Linked DNA regions of Pigmentiphaga sp. H8. The protein of the gene in region 2 interacts with the protein of the main gene of each other region in a pairwise test. Links are inferred from orthologs where the notes say so. Each region holds a gene or a part of one and is shown on either strand. Other genes may lie near its edges.

Region 1 (7,166 bases), 600 kb from region 2 along the record:
CAGGAAATTGGGCATGGCTTCCAGGATGGTCACGTCCGAACCCAGGCGGCGCCACACGCTGCCCAGCTCCAGGCCGATCACGCCGGCGCCGATCACGCCCAGGCGCTTGGGCACGCCGCCGATGGCCAGCGCGCCGTCGTTGGACAGCACCTGCTTTTCATCGAACGGCAGGTCGGGCAGCGCGCGCGGGCTGGAACCGGTCGCCACGATCACGTGCTTGGCGACGAGCTCTTCCTCGGCCGGGCCGGAAACCTTGATCGACCAGCCGCCGTCGACCTGGCCCGAGAACGCGCCCGTGCCATGGAAGAAGGTGACCTTGTTCTTCTTGAACAGGAACAGGATGCCGTCGTTGTTCTGCTTGACGACGGTGTCCTTGCGGCTGATCAGCTTGCCCAGGTCCAGGCCCAGGCCCTTGACCTCGATGCCATGGTCGGCAAAGTGGTGGCCGGCGTGCTCGTAGTATTCGGACGATTGCAGCAGCGCCTTCGAGGGGATGCAGCCCACGTTGGTGCAGGTGCCGCCGGGGGCGGGACCGCCCTTGGCGTTGCTCCAGGCGTCGATGCAGGCCACCGACATACCCAGTTGTGCGGCGCGGATCGCGGCGATGTACCCGCCAGGACCGGCACCGATGACGACGACGTCGAATTGCTTACTCATTTCATTCTTCCAGTTAGAAGGACCCAACTCCCCCAAGTGCCAACGCGGGTATTGACCCAGGGCACCGCCGATCCGGCTCCGCCGGTCGGCCAGTGCCGCCCCCTGGGGGGCGCGCGTAAGCGCGTAGGGGGGGTTAAATATCTAGCAGCAGGCGCTGCGGGTCTTCCAGGGCTTCCTTCATCGCGACCAGGCCCAGCACGGCTTCGCGGCCGTCGATGATGCGGTGGTCGTAGGACATCGCCAGGTAGTTCATCGGACGGACGACGATCTGGCCGTTTTCCACCACGGCGCGGTCCTTGGTGGCGTGCACGCCCAGGATGGCCGACTGCGGCGGGTTGATGATGGGGGTCGACAGCATCGAGCCGAAGGTGCCGCCGTTCGAGATCGAGAACGTGCCGCCGGTCAGGTCGTCCAGGCTGAGTTTGCCTTCCTTGGCCTTCTGGCCGAATTCGGCGATCTTCTTCTCGATATCGGCCAGGCTGAGCTGGTCGGCGTTGCGCAGGATGGGCACCACCAGGCCGCGCGGGCTGCCGACGGCGATGCCGATGTCGAAGTAGCCGTGGTAGACGATGTCCTTGCCGTCGACCGAGGCGTTGATGACGGGATAGCGCTTGAGCGCGGCCACGGCGGCCTTCACGAAGAAGGACATGAAGCCCAGCTTGACGCCGTGTTCCTTCTCGAACTTGTCCTTGTACTTGGCGCGCAGGTCCATCACGGCCTGCATGTTGACCTCGTTGAACGTGGTCAGGATGGCGTTTTCCGATTGCGACTGCAGCAGGCGCTCGGCCACGCGGGCGCGCAGGCGGCTCATCGGCACGCGCTGCTCGGGACGGCCGTTGACCAGGGTCGCGGCGTCGTTCACGACGGGCGCGGCAGCGGGCTTGGCGGCCGGCGCGGCGGCGGCGCCCAGGGCGTCGCCCTTGGTGATGCGGCCACCGCGGCCCGTGCCTTGCACCGACTCGGGCGAGATGCCCTGCTCGGCCAGCAGCTTGGCGGCGGCGGGCGACGGGATCGAGGTCGCGGGCGCGGCGGCCGGGGCTGCGGCGGGTGCGGCGGCAGGAGCCGGGGCGGCGGCGGCAGGCGCCGGAGCAGCGGCGGCGGGAGCGGCGGCGGCCTTGCCTTCCGTGTCGATCTTGGCGATCACTTCTTCCGAGACGACGGTGCTGCCGTCGGCCTTGACGATCTCGGCCAGCACGCCGTCGGCGGGCGCCGGCACTTCCAGCACGACCTTGTCGGTCTCGATCTCGATCACGATTTCGTCGCGCGAGATGGCTTCGCCCGGCTTCTTCTTCCAGGTCAGCAGGGTGCCTTCCGACACCGATTCAGAAAATTGGGGGACTTTTACGTCGACTATGGCCATGTCAGTTATTCCGCAAGTATGGGGAGTTTCTTCTGGGTCCGGCGCCAGACGGCCGGGAGCCGGGACCGCCTGCAAGCGGCGGTCCCGGACGTAAGGATCACTTGGTCAGCACGACGCCCTTGAGACGGCCGAAGGACTGGTCGAGCAGCGCCTTCAACTGCTCCATGTGCTTGGAGTAGTAGCCGACGGCCGGCGACGCCGAGGCCGGACGGCCGGCATAGGCGAGCTTCTGGCCTTCGTTCATGTTCTCGTACAGGTGATGCTGCACGTAGAACCACGGGCCCTGGTTCTGCGGCTCGTCCTGCACCCAGACCACCTCGGTGGCGTTCGGGTACTTCTTGAGCTCGGCGGTCAGGCTCTTGTGCGGGAACGGATACAGCTGTTCGGCGCGGGCGATGGCCACGTCGTTGGCGCCTCGCTCCTTGCGGGCGTTGACCAGGTCGTAGTAGACCTTGCCCGAGCAGACCAGCAGGCGCTTGACCTTGGAAGCGTCGATGGTCTCGTCGACTTCGCCGATCAGCGTCTGGAACGAACCCTTGCTCAGGTCGGACAGCGGCGAGGTGGCATCCTTGTTGCGCAGCAGCGACTTGGGCGTGAAGATGACCAGCGGCTTGCGGAACTGGCGGATCATCTGGCGGCGCAGCAGGTGGAAGATCTGCGCGGCGGTGGTCGGCTGCACCACTTGCATGTTGGTATCGGCGCACAGTTGCAGGAAGCGCTCGATGCGGCCCGACGAGTGCTCCGGGCCCTGCCCTTCGTAGCCGTGCGGCAGCATCAGCACCAGGCCCGACTGGCGGCCCCACTTGGCTTCGCCCGAGCTGATGAACTGGTCGATCACGACCTGGGCGCCGTTGGCGAAGTCGCCGAACTGGCCTTCCCAGATCACCATCGAATTGGGTTCGGCGGTCGAGTAGCCGTATTCGAAGCCCATGACGGCTTCCTCGGACAGCAGCGAATCGATGACGCGGAACGGCGCCTGCGCCTCGGACACGTTCTGCAGCGGCACGTACACGCCCGAATCCCAGCGCTCGCGCTTCTGGTCGTGCAGCACGGCATGGCGGTGGGTGAAGGTGCCGCGGCCCGAATCCTGCCCGGTCAGCCGCACGGGGTAGCCCGCGGCCACCAGGCTGGCGAAGGCCAGGTGCTCGCCCATGCCCCAGTCCAGGTTCATTTCACCGCGCGCCATGGCACGGCGGTCGGCCAGGACCTTCTCGACGATGGGGTGGACCTTGAAGCCTTCCGGCACCGTGGTGATGCGCTCGCCCAGGCGCTTCAACTCGGCCTGCGGCATCGAGGTGTCGGCGGCGTCCGTCCACTTGCGGCCCAGGAAGGGCGACCAGTCGACGGCGTACTTGTTCTTGTAGTCGGTCAGGACGGGGTCGACCGTATGGCGGCCTTCGTCCATCGCCGAGCGGAAGCGCTTGACGAATTCGTCGCCCTCGTCGGCGCCGATCACGCCCTGCACCGCCAGCTTGTCGGCGTACAGCTTGCGCGTGCCGGGGTGCTGGCCGATGCGCTTGTACATCAGCGGCTGGGTCAGCGCGGGGGTGTCCTGCTCGTTGTGGCCCAGCTTGCGGAAGCAGACGATGTCGACCACGATGTCCTTCTGGAACTCGACGCGGAAGTCCAGGGCCAGGCGGGTGGCGAACACGACGGCTTCGGGATCGTCGCCGTTCACGTGCAGCACCGGCGCCTCGATCATCTTGACCACGTCGGTGCAATACAGCGTGGAGCGGGTGTCGCGCGGATCGGAGGTGGTGAAGCCGATCTGGTTGTTGATGACCAGGTGGACCGTGCCGCCCGTGCCGTAGCCGCGGGTTTGCGCCAGGTTCAGGGTTTCCATCACGACGCCCTGGCCGATGAAGGCGGCGTCGCCGTGGACCAGCACCGGCAGCACCTGCTTGCCGCCTTCCATGCCGCGGCGTTCCTGGCGCGCACGGGCGCTACCTTCGACCACGGGGTTGACGATTTCCAGGTGCGAGGGGTTGAACGCCAGCGACACGTGGACGGGGCCGCCACGGGTCGAGACGTCGCTCGAGAAGCCCTTGTGGTACTTCACGTCGCCGGCAGCCAGGCCGCCGTCGTCGTACTTGCCTTCGAATTCGGCGAACAGGTCCTTGGGCATCTTGCCCAGGGTGTTGACCAGCACGTTCAGGCGGCCGCGGTGGGCCATGCCCAGCACCACTTCCTGGATGCCGACTTCCCCGGCATGCTGGATCAGCTCGTCGATGGCCGCGATGAAGCTTTCGCCGCCTTCCAGCGAGAAGCGCTTCTGGCCGACATACTTGGTGTGCAGGTAGCGCTCCAGGCCCTCGGCCGCGGTCAGGCGGTCCAGCACGTGCTTCTTCTGGTCGGCCGACAGGCTGGGCGTGGCTTGCGTGCTTTCCAGGCGTTGCTGGATCCAGCGCTTGATGACCGGGTCGGACACGTGCATGAACTCGACGCCGATGCTGCGGCAATACGTGTCGCGCAGCGCCTTCACGATCTCGCGCAGCGTCATGTGCTCGGCGGTCGTGAAGTAGGTGTTGGTAGCGGAGTAGACCTTGTCCATGTCGGATTCGGTCAGGCCGTAGAAGCTGGGCTCCAGTTCGGGGATGGCCGGGCGTTCCTGGCGCTGCAGCGGGTCGAGATCGGCCCAGCGCGCACCGAGGTAGCGGTAGGCGGCGATGATGGACTGGACGTGGACTTGCTTGCCCGCGACCGACAGGTCGCTTTCGGCGGTACGCGGCAGGAAGGCATTGGCACGCGCGCGCTGGGCGAAGGATTCGATGACCGGCGCATGGGCCTGGTCGCGGGTGGATTCCTGGCCGTCAACCGCCGGCGTGTGCTGCAACTGGTCGAAGTAATTGCGCCAGTTGTCGGGAACGGAACCCGGATTGTCGAGGTAGGCCTCGTAGAGTTCTTCCACGTACGGCGCATTACCCCCGAACAGATACGAGGTGCTGGATTCTTGGATGCTGGACATGATTTGCGCTTCACCTTGCCGGGTGTTTCACCCGTTCGATGCAGGACGGACCTTCCGCGACACGGCTTGGCCGATTAGCGGATAGCTAGTGCAGAAGGCGGTTGATGGAACCTTTCGGTTGGAAGGAATTAAATCAATAAACCTGTAAAGCATAGCACTTGGGGAATTCCCTTGCTCGGAAAAGCCGAGCCAGTGTGGCGGTTTGGACGACAACCACTGTACTGGATGACCCCGCGCATGTCCTTAAGTTCCGGTGCTGCAACGCAGCGCCCTCCTGCTCCCGATGCGGTGCATGCACCACATCGGGAGACGCCATCACGCCCTCTTCACGCTCACGCCACTTTCTGCTCGGCATGCTCCTCGAACTGCTCGGCCTCGGTCGAGCCGTGCAGCGCCGTGGTGGACGAACGGCCGCCCTCCACCGCCTGGGTCACCGCATCGAAATAGCCGGTGCCGACCTCGCGCTGGTGCTTGACCGCCGTGAAGCCGCGCTCGGCCGCGGCGAACTCCTTCTGCTGGAGGGCCACGAAGGCCGTCATCTGCTCGCGGGCGTAGCCGTAGGCCAGGTCGAACATGCCGTAGTTCAGCGCATGGAAGCCGGCCAGCGTGATGAACTGGAACTTGTAGCCCATGGCGCCCAGCTCGCGCTGGAACCTGGCGATCGTGGCGTCGTCCAGGTTCTTCTTCCAGTTGAACGACGGCGAGCAGTTGTAGGCCAGCAGCTTGCCCGGGTACTGCTTATGGACGGCCTCGGCGAAGCGGCGCGCATAGTCCAGGTTGGGGGTCGAGGTCTCGCACCAGATCAGGTCGGCATAGGCCGCATAGGCCAGCCCGCGGGAAATGGCCTGGTCGATGCCCGCCCGCGTGCGGAAGAAGCCTTCGACGGTCCGATCGCCGGTGATGAACGGGCGGTCATTCTCGTCGACGTCGCTGGTGATCAGGTCGGCCGCGTCGGCATCCGTGCGGGCCAGCAACAGCGTCGGCACGCCCAGCGTATCGGCGGCCAGCCGCGCGGCGACCAGCTTGGAGACGGCCTCGCGCGTGGGCACCAGGACCTTGCCGCCCATGTGGCCGCACTTCTTGACCGAGGCCAGTTGATCCTCGAAATGCACGCCGGCGGCGCCCGCGTCGATCATGGCCTTCATCAGCTCGAAGGCGTTCAGGACGCCGCCGAAGCCCGCCTCGGCATCGGCCACGATGGGGGCGAAATAATCGATGTAGTCCGACGCGCCCGGCCGGCCTCCCTCCATCCACTGGACCTGGTCGCAGCGCTGCAAGGCATTGTTGATGCGGCGCACGACCGACGGGACGGAATTGGCCGGATACAGGGACTGGTCGGGGTACATCTCGCCCGCCAGGTTGGCATCCCCCGCGACCTGCCAGCCCGACAGGTAGATGGCGCGCAGCCCCGCCTTCACCTGCTGCATGGCCTGGTTGCCCGTCATCGCGCCCAGCGAATTGACGAAGGGTTCCTCGTTCAGCATTTTCCAGAGCTTCTCGGCACCCCGGCGCGCCAGGGTGTGCTCGGGTTGCACCGAGCCGCGCAGCGCGACGACCCGTTCGGCGTCGTAGCCCCGGCGTATGCCCTTCCAGCGCGGGTTCTCGCGCCACTCCTGCTCCAGCTTCTCGATTTCGGCGTTGCGTTGGGACATGGATGTCTCCTTCAAGGGTAGTGAACGACGGTTGGAAATCCTGGCGGCCGCGGTGCCGGGTAAGAAACAATCTATAGATATGCTGCAACGCAATCAACGCTTTTAGTCTTCTACAAGAATTATTTTTTATTTAATAAAATCAATAAGTTGAAATTAAAATTCCATGATGAGAAACAAAAAACCGGCTTGTGAAAGCCGGTTTTATTGCGGAGCAACCATTGGGCGAATGCGATTTTGCGATGTGCGGAATCGATCCAAGATACGAGAATTGCCCCCATCGATGGACAAGCATCGGGTATTTAATTAGAATTTTCTAAATTAGTATTTTCTAATATTACGCATCCATGCCTTCATCTCCGGAAGACCAGCGCTTCATGCAGGAAGGAGCCGCCCGGGCCGCGGCGCTGCTGCGCTCGGTGGGCAACGAATCGCGGCTGCTGGTGCTGTGCCTGCTGATCGAACACGGCGAACTCACGGTGGGCCAACTGCTGGCGCAGGTGCCGCTCAGCCAGTCCGCGCTGTCCCAGCACCT
Region 2 (6,646 bases):
CAAGCGCCCGAAGGCCTACCGGTTTCTTGCGGCCTTGCCCCGGAACGCCAACGGAAAAGTCCTGAAGCGCGACCTGAGGGAAGCCGTCTGATTCCCATGACAACGAATGTCCCGGCTGCGGGACCCAGGAGACAAGATGATACGCAAGGTGATGTTGGCGGCATGTTGCGCGAGCGGGTTGCTTGTGATGGCGGCGCCCGCGCCGGCCGAGGAAGCGTGGCCGTCCCGGCCGATCCAGCTGGTCGTTCCCTTCCCCCCGGGAGGGCCGACCGACGTGACGGGGCGGGTGCTGGCGGACAAGCTCGGCCAGGAACTGAAGGTGGCCGTGGTGGTGCAGAACAAGGGCGGCGCCAGCGGGAACATCGGCGCCCAGTTCGTGGCCCGTTCGGCGCCGGACGGCTACACGCTGCTGTTCACGACCGGCGGCACGCACGGCATCAATCCCTTTCTGTACGACAAGCCCGGATACGATCCGGTGAAGGATTTCGAGCCCATCGTGTGGGTGACGACCTCGCCCAACATCCTGGTCGTCAATCCATCCTTCCCGGCGAAGACGCTGGCCGAACTCATCGCGATGGCCAAGGCCGACCCCGGCAAGTACAGCTCGGCCGCGCCCGGCCAGGGCTCCACGCCGCACATGTTCGGGGAACTGTTCAAGCGGACGGCCGGGATCAGCATCCAGCACATTCCCTACAAGGGCAGCGGCCCGGCCCTGACCGACGTGATGGGCGGGCAGGTGCCGATCATGTTCGACGGCATCCCGTCGTCGCTGCCGCTGGTCAAGGCGGGCAAGCTGCGCGCGCTGGCCGTGACCGGCCCGCAGCGCAGCGCGGAAGCGCCGGACATCCCGACCGTGGCGGAAACTTTTCCGGGTTTTGATGCATCAGGCTGGTTTGCGCTTTATGCTCCTCATGGTACGCCGGCGCCAGTCGTCACCGACATCAACCAGGCGGTGAACCGGATATTGCAGATGCCTGAGGTCAAGCAGGCCTACGCAAAGCTGGGCGCGGACGTGGTGGGCGGAAGCCCGGAGAAACTGCGCGAGCAGGTGAGCAAGGAACTCGCCAAGTGGTCGGAGCTGATCAGGCAGACGGGCATGAAGGCGGAGTAGGGCAGCACTGCCGCGATACGCAAAGGAAGGATAGAGATGACACAGGCTACGACTTATACGGATACCCAACTCTTCATCGACGGCAAGTGGAAGGATGCCGCCGATGGCAAGACCCTTGCCGTGGTGAATCCCGCGACCGGCAAGGAAATCGGCCGCGTGGCCCACGCCGGGCGCGTCGACCTCGAGCAGGCCGTCGAGGCGGCGCAGCGGGGCTTCGCCACCTGGAACGGCATGACCGCCGCCAAGCGCAGCGAGATCATGCGCAAGGCCGCCGGACTGATGCGCGAGCGCGCCGGCGAGATCGCGCCGCTGATGACCCAGGAAAACGGCAAGCCGCTGGCCGAGGCCAAGGGCGAGACGCTGGCCGCCGCCGACATCATCGAGTGGTTCGCCGAGGAAGGTTTCCGGGTGTACGGCCGCATTGTGCCCTCGCGCGGCAGCCTGGCGCAGCGCCAGATGGTGCTCAAGGATCCGGTCGGGCCGGTGGCGGCCTTCACGCCCTGGAACTTTCCGATCAACCAGGTGGTGCGCAAGCTGGCGCCGGCACTGGCTGCCGGCTGCTCGGTGGTGGTCAAGGCGCCCGAGGAAACCCCCGCCGCGCCGGCCGCGCTGATCCGCGCGTTCCAGGATGCCGGCCTGCCGCCGGGCGTCCTGGGGCTGGTGTATGGCGATCCCGCCGAGATCTCGGGTTTCCTGATCCCGCATCCGGCCATCCGCAAGATCACGTTCACGGGCTCGACCGCGATCGGCAAGCAGCTTGCCGGGCTGGCGGGCCAGCACATGAAGCGCGTGACCATGGAGCTGGGCGGCCACGCGCCGGTCATCGTCTGCGAGGATGCGGACGTTGCCCTGGCGGTCAAGTCCGCCGGCGGCGCCAAGTTCCGCAATGCCGGCCAGGTCTGCATCTCGCCGACGCGTTTCCTGGTGCATGAAAGCGTGCGCGCCGAATTCGCCGCCGAGCTGGCGAAGTGGGCGAAGGGCCTGCGCGTGGCCGATGGCCTGGCCGAGGGCACGCAGATGGGGCCGTTGGCCAATCCCCGCCGCCTGACGGCCATGTCCAGCTTCCTGGATGATGCGGTCCAGAAGGGCGCGCAGGTGCTGGCCGGCGGCAAGCGCATCGGCGAGGTCGGCAATTTCTGGGAGCCGACCGTGCTGTCCGACGTGTCGCTCGATGCCCGCATCTTCAACGACGAACCCTTCGGGCCGGTTGCCGCCATTCGCGCCTTCAACACGCTGGACGAGGCGATTGCCGAGGCGAACCGGTTGTCGTATGGCCTGGCCGGCTACGCCTTCACGAGTTCGCTGAAGAATGCCGACCTGATTTCCCGCAAGGTCGAGGTCGGCATGCTGTTCGTCAACATGCCGGCCATCCCGACGGCCGAGATGCCGTTCGGCGGGATCAAGGATTCGGGTTTCGGTTCGGAAGGGGGCCCGGAAGCGGTGGAAGCCTACCTGAACACGCGCGCCGTCAGCGTGATGAACGTCTAGGCTTCGCGGGCCGAGGCGTCCGCGCGGACGCCTCAGGCCTGGATGGCGTCGAGTTCTTCCTGCACGCCCAGCCAGGCCTCCTCGATCTCGCCCAGCCGCTTCTGCAGGTCGCCATGCTCGGCCAGCACGCTGCGGCATTCGTCACGGCGGGCATCGTCGTACAGGCCGGGATCGGCGATGAGCTGATCCAGGTCGCGCTTGCGCGCCTCCAGCTTCTGCATGTCTTCTTCCAGCTTCCTGAGCCGGGTCTCCAGCGGCTTGCGCAGGGTCGACAGGCGCTGGCGGCTTTCGGCCTCGAGCCGGCGCTGCGTCTTGCGATCGACGCCGCCCTCGGCGGACGTGGCGGCGGCCGATGACGCTGCCGCGCTGCCGCCCTGGCGGCTGGCCAGCCAGTCGCGGTAGTCCTCCAGGTCGCCGTCGAATTCGTGCACGCCGCCGTCGGCGACGATCCAGAAGCTGTCCACGGTGGTCCGCAGCAGATGGCGGTCGTGCGAGACCAGCAGCATGGTGCCCTCGAACTCGGCCAGTGCCTCGGTCAGCGCCTCGCGGGTGTCGACGTCCAGGTGGTTGCTGGGTTCGTCCAGCAGCAACAGGTTGGGTTTCTTCCAGACCACCAGCGCCAGCGCCAGGCGGGCCTTCTCGCCGCCCGACATGGGGCCGACCTTGGCCAGCGCGAAGTCGCCCGAGAAGCCGAAGCCGCCCAGGTAGTTGCGCAGGTCCTGTTCGCGCGCCTCGGGGGCCAGGCGGGCCAGGTGCAGCAGGGGCGTCGCCTCGGCATCCAGCATGTCGAGCTGGTGCTGGGCGAAGTAGCCGACGGCCAGGCCGCGGGCTTCCTTGCGCTCGCCGTCCAGCGGGGCGATTTCGCCGGCCAGGGTCTTGACCAGCGTACTCTTGCCCGCGCCGTTGGCGCCCAGGATGCCCACCCGCGCGCCGGCCCGCACCGACAGCTTGACGCCGTCCAGGATGGGAGCGGCGGGATAGCCCGCGCGCACGCCGTCCAGCGACAGCAGCGGATCGGGCATGTGGTCGGGCGAGGGGATGCTGATGTCGATGCCCGCCGCGGCGCGCATGGGCGCGAGCACCTGCATCCGCGCCAGCGCCTTGACCCGGCTCTGGGCCTGCTTGGCCTTGCTGGCCTTGGCCTTGAAGCGGTCGATGAAGCTTTGCAGGTGGGCGGCCTCGCGCTGCTGCTTGTCGTAGGCGATCTGGTTCTGCCGCAGGCGCTCGGCGCGCTGGGTCAGGAAGTCCTCGTAGCCGCCCTTATAGCGAACCAGCTTGCCCTGGTCGAAATGCAGGATGGTCCGGGCCACCGCGTCCAGGAATTCGGTGTCGTGCGAGATCACCAGCACGGTGCCGGGGTAGGCCGCCAGCCAGCGTTCCAGCCACAGCATGGCGTCCAGGTCCAGGTGGTTGGTGGGCTCGTCCAGCAGCAGGAGGTCGGACGGCGCCATGAGCGCGCGCGCCAGATTCAGGCGCATGCGCCAGCCGCCCGAGAAGCTCGCCACCGGCTGGCGGAATTCCTCTTGCGAGAAACCCAGGCCGACCAGCAACTGCTCGGCGCGCGATTGCGCCGAGAATGCGCCCGCGTCGGCCAGTTCGGCCTCCAGCTCGGCCAGGCGCAGGCCCTCGCGGTCGACGTCGACCGCGGCCCGCTCGGCCTGCAGGCGGCGCAGGCGCGTGTCGCCGTCGATGACGAATTCCAGCGCCTCGCGGTCGGTCTCGTGGATTTCCTGCGCGATCGACGCGATGCGCCAGCTGGCCGGGATGTCCAGGCTGCCCGCGTCCGGCTCCAGGTGGCCGTTCAACAGCGCGAACAGCGTGGACTTGCCCGCGCCGTTGGGGCCCACGATGCCGACGCGTTCGCCGGGATGGACCACGAAGTCGGCGCCGTCCAGCAGCACCTTGGTGCCGCGCCGAAGCGTAATGCCTGATGCTCGTATCACTGCGGGGACCGCCTTGTCTCGACGCTCGCCCGCGCCGCTCGACAAAATTGCCGTTCTCCATCAGCCTGGCAGTACCCCAGGAAACCGCGGATCTGGCTCCGCCAGTCCGCCGGTTTCGCCCCGGGGACCCGGTGCCGGGCCGCCCCAAGGCGGGGCCCAGCCCCCATGGGGGGCTGCCGCGTAGCGGCTGGGGGTCTACCATCGGGGGCGCGCGACAGCGCGTAGGGGGGGGCTTTCATACCAATTGGTCCTGCCTGAGCAGCAACACCTTGTCGTCGCCGCCGGAGGTGCTCAGCCAGACCGGATCGAGATGGGGAAAGGCCTGTTCGAAATAACCCTTCTCGTAGCCCAGCTCCAGCACCAGGATGCCGCCGGGCTGCAGGAACTCGGCGGCCCCGGCCAGCAGCGGCCGGATCAGGTCCATGCCGTCCGCGCCCCCGGCCAGCGCCAGGCTCGGCTCGTGGCGGTACTCCGCCGGCAGCGCGTTCATGGAATCGGTGTTGACGTAGGGCGGATTGCACAGGATCAGGTCGTACTGCGCGGGAGGCAGCGCCTCGAACAGGTTCGACTGGTGCAGCGCCACGCGGTCCTGCAGGCCGTAGTCGTCCACGTTGATGCGGGCCACGTCCAGGGCGTCCTTCGAGATGTCCACCGCATCGACCTGCGCGTGCGGGAAGGTCTCCGCCGCCGCGATGGCCAGGCAGCCGGAACCGGTGCACATGTCCAGCGCCCACTCCACCGCGTAGGGGTCGTCGATCCACGGCGCCAGGCCGTCGTCCAGCAGCTCGGCGATGTACGAGCGCGGCACGATGACCCGCTCGTCCACGTAGAAGCGGCGGCCGCGCAGCCAGGCTTCGTTGGTCAGGTAGGGGGCGGGCAGGCGCTCGTCGATGCGGCGATCGATGATGGCCAGCACGGCCTCGCGCTCGCCGTCGAGCACGGCGGCATCGACGAAGGGCTCGAGCCGGTCGATGGGCAGGTGCAGCGTGTGCAGGACCAGGTAGACGGCTTCGTCGTAGACGTCTAGCGTGCCGTGGCCCAGCGCGATGCCGGCGGCGTTGAAGCGGCTCACGGCATAGCGGATCAGGTCGCGCACGGTGCGCAGGGGATGGGATGTCATCTGAGCAAGGCTTCCAGCGTGCGCCGGTAGATGTTTTTCAAGGGCTCCAGGCTGTCCACGGCGATGCACTCGTTGATCTTGTGGATGGTGGCGTTGACCGGGCCGAACTCGACCACCTGGGGACAGATCCGCGCGATGAAGCGGCCGTCCGAGGTGCCGCCGGTGGTCGAGAGTTCGGCCTCGATCCCCAGCTCCGCCGCGATGGCCTCGGACAGCGCGGTGCACAGCGTGCCGCGCGGGGTCAGGAAGGGCAGGCCGGAGACCGACCATTCGATGCCGTATTCGAGTCCGTGGCGATCGAGAATGTCGTGGACGCGGGTCTTCAGCGTCTCGACCGTGCTGGCGGTGGAGAAGCGGAAGTTGAAGTCGATTACAGCTTCCCCGGGCACGACGTTGGTGGCGCCGGTGCCGCTGTGGAAGTTGGAGATCTGGAACGTGGTCGGAGGGAAGTACTCGTTGCCGCGATCCCATTCGGTGGAGGCCAGTTCCGCCAGCGCGGGCGCGGCCTGATGGATGGGGTTGCGGGCTTTTTCGGGATAGGCCACGTGGCCTTGTATGCCCTTGACCGTCAGGCGGCCCGAGACCGAGCCGCGGCGGCCGTTCTTGATGGTGTCGCCCAGCTGGGCGGACGAGGTGGGCTCGCCCACGATGCAGTAGTCGGGCGTTTCGCCGCGCGCGGCCAGCATGTCGCAGACCTTCACCGTTCCATGGACGGCCGGGCCTTCCTCGTCGGAGGTGATCAGCAGGCCGATCGAGCCGGGGTGGTCGGGATGGTGCGCGACGAATTCCTCGGCCGCCACCAGGAAGGCGGCGATCGAGCTTTTCATGTCGGCCGCGCCGCGGCCGTACAGCATGCCGTCGATCACGGTCGGCACGAAGGGGTCGGTGTTCCAGTGTTCACGCGGACCGGGGGGCACGACATCGGTGTGGCCGGCGAACACCACCAGCGGGCCCGCGTTGCCGCGCCGCGCCCAGAAATTGACC

Evidence for each region.
Region 1: the proteins of EGT29_RS15570 (region 2) and EGT29_RS12845 interact in binary tests that used the Escherichia coli proteins (3 or more experiments, as listed by UniProt). The link is inferred for Pigmentiphaga sp. H8 from one-to-one orthologs.

The regions. Positions count from the first base shown.
Region 1 is NZ_CP033966.1:2,691,089-2,698,254, reverse strand. What follows is about bases 1,915-5,352. They hold EGT29_RS12845 (2-oxoglutarate dehydrogenase E1 component), read right to left. Parts: upstream 4,983-5,352; coding sequence 2,115-4,982; downstream 1,915-2,114. Other genes in these bases: aceA (isocitrate lyase), read right to left, coding at 5,315-5,352; odhB (2-oxoglutarate dehydrogenase complex dihydrolipoyllysine-residue succinyltransferase), read right to left, coding at 1,915-2,017. In the rest of the region: lpdA (dihydrolipoyl dehydrogenase), read right to left, coding at 1-657; more of odhB, read right to left, coding at 791-1,914; more of aceA, read right to left, coding at 5,353-6,634; EGT29_RS12835 (helix-turn-helix transcriptional regulator), read left to right, coding at 6,979-7,166. UniProt on the Escherichia coli protein: E1 component of the 2-oxoglutarate dehydrogenase (OGDH) complex which catalyzes the decarboxylation of 2-oxoglutarate, the first step in the conversion of 2-oxoglutarate to succinyl-CoA and CO(2).
Region 2 is NZ_CP033966.1:3,289,682-3,296,327, reverse strand. What follows is about bases 2,088-5,005. They hold EGT29_RS15570 (ABC-F family ATP-binding cassette domain-containing protein), read right to left. Parts: upstream 4,543-5,005; coding sequence 2,632-4,542; downstream 2,088-2,631. Other genes in these bases: prmB (50S ribosomal protein L3 N(5)-glutamine methyltransferase), read right to left, coding at 4,778-5,005; EGT29_RS15575 (NAD-dependent succinate-semialdehyde dehydrogenase), read left to right, coding at 2,088-2,599. Also shown: EGT29_RS15585 (class I adenylate-forming enzyme family protein), read left to right, coding at 1-91; EGT29_RS15580 (tripartite tricarboxylate transporter substrate binding protein), read left to right, coding at 188-1,111; more of EGT29_RS15575, read left to right, coding at 1,148-2,087; more of prmB, read right to left, coding at 5,006-5,662; dapE (succinyl-diaminopimelate desuccinylase), read right to left, coding at 5,659-6,646. UniProt on the Escherichia coli protein: Genetic data indicate it may be involved in ribosome assembly or function.